Regions from separate parts of the Brevibacillus antibioticus genome, predicted to be linked through region 2. Evidence: predicted binding sites of a transcription regulator. Region 2 holds the regulator's gene; the other holds the start of a gene.
What was found. The regulator Rex, encoded in region 2, represses fermentation and respiration genes when NADH is low (regulators of the CRP and FNR family bind a similar motif). The targets are predictions, from matches to a motif close to TTGTGAAATATTTCACAA.
Positions count from the first base shown of each region.

Region 1 (4,217 bases), 2.2 Mb from region 2:
CTCAATGCAGCGAAGGGAGATGCAAGCACCAAGCTGCCACCTTCTTTCACGCGTCCACCGCACTGGGCTAAATAAATGAACCAAAAGCAGGATGTCATTCGTTGACAGCCTGCTTTTTTGTTCCGATCTTTGAAAAACGTTGTTAATACATTTCTACTTTTGCCGTATTAACTATCGTGAGGCTCACAACCAAACAAATTGCGCAATTTGTTTATTTCATCCAGAAGGGAGGGGAAGTAGTTGGAGATTGCCCAAGTAAACACAGGCATCTGCCAAAACGAAGAAAACGATAGATATGCAGAAAGCATGTCGACCGAAACGTTTGCCCAAATTTATGGTGCGTACTATAAGCGCGTCTACAAATATATTTGCTATCGGATCAACAATCACTATGCCGCAGAAGAAATATGTAGCCATGTGTTTGAAATGGTAATTTCAAAATACAGCAGCTTCTCGCCGGATAAATCAAACTTTGAGGTCTGGTTGTTTGCGATCGCCAGAAACGCAGTGACAGATTACTTCCGCTTACAGAAGAAAAGGATCAGCTTTTCATTGGATTCGATTCTGAATCTGGTCTTGCCGAAGTCGTCACCGGAGGACATCGTGATCCGCGACGATCATCATCAAGCCTTATTTCAAGCTCTGGCGAAGCTGAGTGACAAGGAGCGAAATATCATCGCCATGAAATATGCGGCTGGTCTTAAAAACGCAGAAATTGCAGAACTTCTTGGTGTCAGTGGTTCAAATATTGGGGTCGTGCTCTACAGATGCTTGAAAAAGCTGCAGATGGAATTGCAAAAAGGGGGCTTCCGTTATGAAGAGTGAGCATGATCTAGACGATTTTCGTGAACTCACCGACTTGCTTACTGATCTGGAACTAGATGACGCCACTCCAAAAGCCACCATATATAATCGGTTGAAATTCAAATTGGAATCAGGAAACATACAACTACATGATAGTAAAAAGGACGGGATCTATATGAAAACGAATAAATGGAAAGCTGCCACAGTTAGTGCTGTTGCTGTTGTTTGCCTGTTAGGTGCATTCTCGACTACATCGTTTGCCCAAGGAATGCTCCAGACGATCTTGGCACGCTTTCAGGTCGGGAACATGGAAATTACCCAATATGATAAAGAGTTGCCTGCTGCACAGTCCAATACCCAAGAAATCGAGATACCTATAGAACGCAAGGCCCCCCCACAGATGACCGTGGAAGAAGCACGCGCGGCCAGCAAAATGGACTTTCCCGCACCGACATGGTTGTCAGAGCATTATTCCTATAAAAACACGGTCGTTCATGGCGAGGGTATGGTAGAAATTCAGTATAAAAAAGAGAAAGAGTTTATTACCTTGTTGATTTCAAACGGTGGCGAAAACGGCATCAGCACGACAGAGGGTGTCAAGATCGAAACCATTGGCGGGAAAAAGGTATATTTCGCCAACGGAATCGTGATTTGGGAGCATGAAGGATTCACGTACGAGTTGTACCAGATGGCAGAGAAGAGCTTTGATGCTGCGACTATTGGCAACATCATCAATTCCTTGTCAACGAAATCCCCCAAAAAATAAGCGAATGCTACTTCACCACGTACCCAGGCAACATCGGCTTCGATTGCTTTTCGAGGTCGGTGATCGTCTGGGTATTTTCGTAATTTTTTTCTACATACGATAATCGTCCATGATTTTCAATGGGAATGAATGGATTACACATTCAATGAAATGAATGAAGGAGCATAAGTCTAGCCCAGATGAAAGGAAAAACCCAAATATTCACAGAGTGTTAAAAATCATGTAACCAATCGGACACCCTCTAGGGTCAAAAGTCCTGCTACAATTACACATGACCGGAAATATACGGGGTAAAACAAAACAAAAAACTCTCTCACGAAGATGAATGCAAAAAGGGGGTTACAGGAGAGAGAATCATTTGTGAATTTTTTCACATATTTTTGTGATTTTTTTCACAAAGTCGTAATAAATGCTGATTTCCCTACGGGTATAATTCCGGTACATAAAGGCGTGAAAAGCGAATAGAAAGGGATCTTGTACATGGATATAGTGGATTTGGGACGACTTCAATTTGCGATAACAACTATCTTTCATTTTGTCTTTGTGCCGATTTCCATCGGGCTGTCATTATTAATAGCCATTATGGAAACGATGTATGTGGTAAAAAAGAATGACTTGTACAAAAAAATGGCCAAGTTTTGGGGAACCTTTTTGCTCATCAATTTTGCTGTCGGGATTGTGACGGGGATTATGCAGGAGTTCCAATTTGGGATGAACTGGTCTGATTTCTCACGATTTGTCGGCGATGTTTTTGGAACACCACTAGCGATTGAGGCCCTCTCAGCATTCTTCCTCGAATCGACTTTTATTGGACTATGGGTGTTTGGTTGGGATCGTTTGTCCAAAGGTGTGCATCTCGCATGTATTTGGCTCGTCTCCATCGGAACGATTCTTTCGGCTCTTTGGATTCTGGCAGCCAACTCGTTCATGCAGCAGCCAGTCGGCTTTGCTATCAATAATGGACGGGCAGAGATGGTCGATTTCTTCGCGCTCCTTACCAATGGACAATTACTATATGAATTCCCGCATACCATATTTGCGGCCTTGGCGACAGGTGCCTTCTTGGTAGCAGGTATTAGTGCTTGGAAGCTATTGAAAAAACAAAATGTTACATTCTTTGTGCAATCCTTCAAAATTGCGATCGTGGTAGCGTTGGTTTCCTCGCTGGCTATTGCTCAATTCGGTCATGGTCAGGCACAGTATTTGGTTGCTACCCAACCGATGAAAATGGCAGCGAGTGAAGGGCTGTGGAAAACAAGCTCGGACCCAGCTCCTTGGACGGTCTTTGCAACGATTGATCCAGAAAAACAAGAAAACGGTATTGAAATAAAAATTCCTTATTTGCTTAGTGTCCTGACGTACAACTCACTTTCAGGTTCTGTGCCAGGCATGTTGGAATTGCAGGCAGAATATGAGCAAACATACGGTCCAGGAAACTACATTCCACCAGTTCGGACGACTTTCTGGAGCTTCCGCATCATGGTTGCGGGCGGAAGTGCAATGATTTTGCTGGCTTTGTACGGAGCATATCTCACTTTCCGCAAAAAGCTGGAACAGCCAAATAAGTGGTTCATGCAGCTGATGGTTGCAGGTATCTCACTACCATTTATCGCAAACTCAGCGGGATGGATCATGACAGAGGTAGGTCGTCAGCCGTGGACGGTATTCGGGCTGTTGCGTGTTGAAGATTCAGTTTCGCCAAGCATTAGCACAGGAGCGGTATGGTTCTCTCTTATCGCCTTCACGACGATTTATCTATTCCTGCTTTGCCTCTTGGCTTATCTGTTTGCTCGTGTGGCCAAAAAAGGACCAGATATGGATAGTCATGAGGAAGTAGAGGATTTACAGCTTCAGGATCCATTTGATCGTGTAAGGAGTGAACGTTATGGGGCTTAATGAACTGTGGTTCCTACTCATTGCCGTTCTGTTTACCGGATTTTTCTTTCTCGAAGGCTTTGACTTTGGTGTCGGCATGGCGACGCGCCTGCTATCACGCAATAATTTACAAACCAGGGTTCTGATCAATACGATCGGCCCGTTCTGGGACGCGAATGAAGTTTGGCTGATTACAGCCGCTGGTGCAATGTTCGCAGCGTTTCCGGAGTGGTATTCCACGATGTTTAGCGGATATTATCTCATGCTTACGCTGATTCTTCTTGCGTTGATTGGGCGAGGGGTAGCATTTGAATTTAGAAGCAAAGGGAAAGGTGAAGCTTGGAAAAAGATGTGGGACGCAGCGATTCTGATTGGAAGCTTTGTACCGCCGATGTTGTTCGGAATGGTGTTTGCCAGCCTGGTGAAGGGTGTGCCGATTGATCAGAATATGGAAATGAATGCGGGCTTCTCAGACATTGTGAATGGATACTCGTTGTGGGCAGGTGTGACAGTAACGGGACTATGCCTGCTACACGGTCTGAACTTTATCTCGCTGCGCACAGTAGGCGAGCTGCGTGAAAAATCACGTGTACTGGCAGCAAAGCTGTTGCCGATGCAAGCGGTTCTCATGGCGGTGCTTGTAGGGTGGACATTTATGGTAACCGATCTGTTTGAGCGTCAGGGTGTTTTGTTGACAGCAGCCGCACTCTTGGGTGTTATCGTTTTTGTACTGGCTCGTCACTTCTTGAGACAAGGCAGGGAAGGTTGGGCT
Region 1 covers NZ_SZNK01000001.1:33,587-37,803, forward strand. Annotated here, with positions in the region: gene E8L90_RS00180 (pentapeptide repeat-containing protein) at 1-75, shown strand, start outside; gene E8L90_RS00185 (sigma-70 family RNA polymerase sigma factor) at 241-825, shown strand; gene E8L90_RS00190 (hypothetical protein) at 815-1,570, shown strand; gene E8L90_RS00195 (cytochrome ubiquinol oxidase subunit I) at 2,051-3,466, shown strand; gene cydB (cytochrome d ubiquinol oxidase subunit II) at 3,456-4,217, shown strand, end outside.
Region 1: a site for Rex is predicted at 1,929-1,946, ahead of E8L90_RS00195 (cytochrome ubiquinol oxidase subunit I). Genes of this name have one in related genera too.

Region 2 (4,217 bases):
GTTTGTAGGCAAACACGAGAAGATACGCAAAGTAACTAAAAAGCTGATTGAAGGGATGACCGCATACGCAGCGGGCATCGAGCAGCTATTGCGAACGACTCCGGAAGCGGAAAAGCCTCCTTTTTCGTTACGCAGTCTACTGACAGATTTATTCGGTCTCATCAAAGACTGGCAAAACGCCGTAGAGCTGCTTCACTTCTTTTTACTTGAGCAGGATGTCGAGTATGTGTATTGGATGGAAGTGGAGTCCCGTACAGCTCGGAAGCAGGTTCATTTGTCAGCAGCACTCTTGAAGGTTGCCGACTCACTAGCAGAACCGCTTTTCGCGCAAAAGCGGAGTCTGATTTTGACATCAGCCACTCTGACGGTCAAAAACAGCTTCTCCTATATCAAAAGCCAGTTTGGTCTTGACCAACTGCCCGAGGAACGAGTGCGGACCTTGTCACTGCCATCGCCGTTTCATTATGAAGAGCAGGGGCTGCTGTTGATTCCATCAGATTTCCCCGCGCCAGGCAAAGAGAGTGACCACACTTATTTGGAGGCGGTCATCCAAGGATGCGTGGATGTTGTACTGGCTTCGAAAGGAAGGACGCTGATTCTGTTTACCTCCCATTCGATGCTTCGACTTGTTTACCAAGCGATGAAGGAACGACTGGCGGAGGCTCCAGAACCATATACGTTATTCGGCCACGGGATTGATAGCAACAATCGGAGCAAGCTAGTGCGACTGTTCCGAAGCATGGAGAGAAGTGTTCTGCTTGGGACGAGCAGCTTCTGGGAAGGTGTCGATATCCAGGGGGAATGGCTGAGCAGTTTAGTCATTGTTCGCCTACCGTTTGCTCCGCCGAATCACCCTGTGTATCAAGGAAGGGCAGAGCTTTTAAAGGCAGAAGGAAAAAACGCCTTTATGTCGTTGTCTCTTCCACAAGCCGTTCTGCAATTTAAGCAAGGGGTGGGGCGGTTAATTCGTCATCACTTGGATCGAGGGGTCGTGATCGTTCTCGACACGCGTGTGGTTGAGGCGAGATATGGACGCTCATTCCTTCAATCTTTGCCGCCATTTCAAATCGAGAGCGATCCATGGCCAACGCTTCGAGAGCGCATAGAGCCATTCCTTAGTATGCAATCCCTGTCAGATTCATAAAATGAAGCAATAGTCTCATAGGGATTAAGGTGATAAAATAAATGTTATGGAAAAAAGCGTGGCGTTGGTGGATGGTAGTTCTTAGTACGATTTTCCTTTGCGCATGCTCGATTGATAGCCATTTGTATTTGCGAGAAGCAGCAGTGAAGATAGATGACCCGTTTGAAACGGAGACAGAACAGGAATTTTCGGGTCTCATTATCACCTACCTGGCACTTCCACAAGGCGAGAGTACGCTTTTGAGAATGCCAGGTGGCAAAACGATGCTGATTGATACGGGTACGGCAGAAGACTGGCCCGTTCTTTCAGCGCGCTTGGCAGAGCTCAAAATCACACGGCTCGATTATGTGGTGTTGACGAACGACCAGCCTGAGCATATGGGAGGATACGCTTCATTGAGCCAGCAAGTGCTTGTAGATGCCGTCATTTTGCCCAAGCTGATCGCACCATCCATTCGCCATGGCGTGCTGCTTCGCTCCAACCAAAAGCAGATGGAAGCAGAGAAAGGACAAGTACTCACTCTTGACCAAGAAATCTCCATGGAAGTTTTGCTTCCGGATGAACCGTTATTTTTATCGCCCCAAAATAATTCTCTCGTCTTTCGATTGACGCATGGTCAACTGCGATATTTATTTATGAGTGCCGTGAATGAAAAAGCAGAAGAGCGACTGTTGGAACGGCAAAATGACAGATTGAAGGCGGAAGTGCTAAAGGTAGCCGGTCAAGGGAGCAATCAAGGCTCTTCGCAACCGTTTCTGACGCAGGTTGATCCACAGGTCGCCATCATTCAGACAGGCCGATCGCGGGATCAAATGAAAGAGGGGCAGACGGAAGTCATGGAGCGCCTGGGTGAGTCATGGGCCGAGACATACGTTACCAGCCACGACGGTTCCATTACTATTTTATCGAATGGAAAAGAATATCGGATTTTGAAGCAAAAGAATTAGGGGGGAAGACCGAACGTGGCAAAACACGAAAAGATTTCCGAAGCGGTCGTCCGTCGTTTGCCGATTTATCTGCGTTACCTCAGTTATTTGCAGCAAGTTGAGGTGACTACCGTTTCCTCCCAACAGATGGGCAAGAATCTCGATGTGAATCCTGCCCAAATCAGAAAAGACCTTGCAGCTTTTGGTGATTTTGGAAAAAAGGGAATCGGCTATGATGTCGATTATCTGGTGGAAAAAATACGTGAAATTCTAAAGCTAACGGACGAAATCCGTGTCGCTTTGGTCGGAGCTGGGCATTTGGGCCATGCCATTAGTAACTACAACGCTTATTTGAAAGATAACATGCGGATTGCGGCCATCTTTGACAATAATCAAGAGAAGCAGGGCAAAAAAGTCGCAGGTATACCGATTCAGCCTTTATCAGAGCTGGAGGAAACGATCGTAAACAAGCAAATCAAGTTGGCGATTATCACGGTACCGGCACCTGCAGCGCAATCCGTATGTGATCAGTTGACTCAAGCGGGTATCAGGGGGATCTTGAATTTTGCCCCTACGACGATTCGCGCAGGAAAAGATGTTCGCATTCACTATGCCGATGTGACGTCCAACCTGCAAAGCTTGGCCTACTATTTGACGTAAGAATGGAGTGTATACTATGAAAAAGACGATCCTCATTCACGCAACAGTCATTACCGTTAACGATACGAATGAAGTTATTTACGATGGTGCCGTAGCATTCGAAGGCAACAAGATTACGTATGTGGGCCCAACTCCTGAGGACCTGTCGGAAGCGGGATACGATGAAGTCATCGATCAAAAAGGTGATTACATACTGCCAGGTTTAATCAACACGCATGGACATGCTGGTATGTCCCTCCTACGCGGTTATGCAGATGATTTGCCGCTGCAACAATGGCTGGAAGACAAAATGTGGCCATTAGAGGCGCAATTCACGGGAGATACCGTAAAATGGGGTACTCAACTGTCGCTTATTGAAATGATTCGTACGGGAACCACAACATTTGTGGATATGTATGATCATATGGATGTTGTGGCGAAGGAAGTCGATGCAGCTGGAATGCGTGCCCGCCTTTGCCGAGGGATGATCGGTTTGTGTTCCGAAGAAGAACGTCAAACAAAGCTGAAAGACGCGACTCTTTTTGCAAAAGAATGGCACAATCAGGCAGACGGGCGTATTACCGTCATGATGGCACCGCATGCGCCGTACACCTGCTCGCCAGAATTTATTACCCAAATTATCGAAAAAGCCGATGAGTTGTCCTTGCCGCTTCATATCCATATGTCTGAAACCGCTTGGGAAGTCGGTCAAAACGAGAAGGACTACGGACTGCGCCCAGTCGCTCATTTGGAAAAGCTGGGCATGTTCAATCGCCCAACACTCGTCGCGCACGCTGTTCACCTAACGGATGAAGAAATCGACATTTTGGCAAAATACAACGTGAGAGTTTCTCATAATGTAGTGAGCAACCTGAAGCTGGCTAGTGGTGTTGCGCCAGTTCCGAAAATGTTGGCAAAAGGCGTAAGCGTATCATTGGGTACTGACAGCTCGGCAAGCAACAACAATTTGAATTTGTTTGAGGAATTGAAACTCGCTGCGATTCTGCACAAAGGTGTAAACAACGATCCAGTAGCGGTTCCAGCAGAGGAAGCCCTTCGCATGGCTACTCGTTATGGTGCAGAAGGGGTATTCCAAGAGGAAACACTCGGAAGCATTGAAGTAGGCAAGCAAGCTGACTTGATCGTACTGGATAGCCATCAAGCCCATTTCCACCCAGCACACCAACCGATTTCACACGTGGTGTACGCTGCAAATGGACGAGATGTGAAAGATACGATTGTAGCGGGTAAATTCTTGATGCGTAATCATAAGTTGTTAACCATCGATGAGGAGCGCGCGATTTACGAAGCGAACCGCGTATTCCAAACGTTAAAACGGTAAAAGGCTCCTGTCAGGTGGGGGACAGGAGTAAGGCAGTGTAGGTGTAGGTAGGGGAATTGGATACTACGACGTTCCGTTGTTCATTTTTGCCACAGCTTTTGTCAGGAGATGATGGCGAAAATGAAGAGTGGGTGTGTGCGACCATTGACGCAAGGGAGACGACAAT
Region 2 covers NZ_SZNK01000001.1:2,274,885-2,279,101, reverse strand. Annotated here, with positions in the region: gene dinG (ATP-dependent DNA helicase DinG) at 1-1,144, shown strand, start outside; gene E8L90_RS10240 (ComEC/Rec2 family competence protein) at 1,186-2,091, shown strand; gene E8L90_RS10235 (redox-sensing transcriptional repressor Rex) at 2,107-2,730, shown strand; gene E8L90_RS10230 (amidohydrolase) at 2,747-4,051, shown strand; gene E8L90_RS10225 (hypothetical protein) at 4,115-4,217, opposite strand, start outside.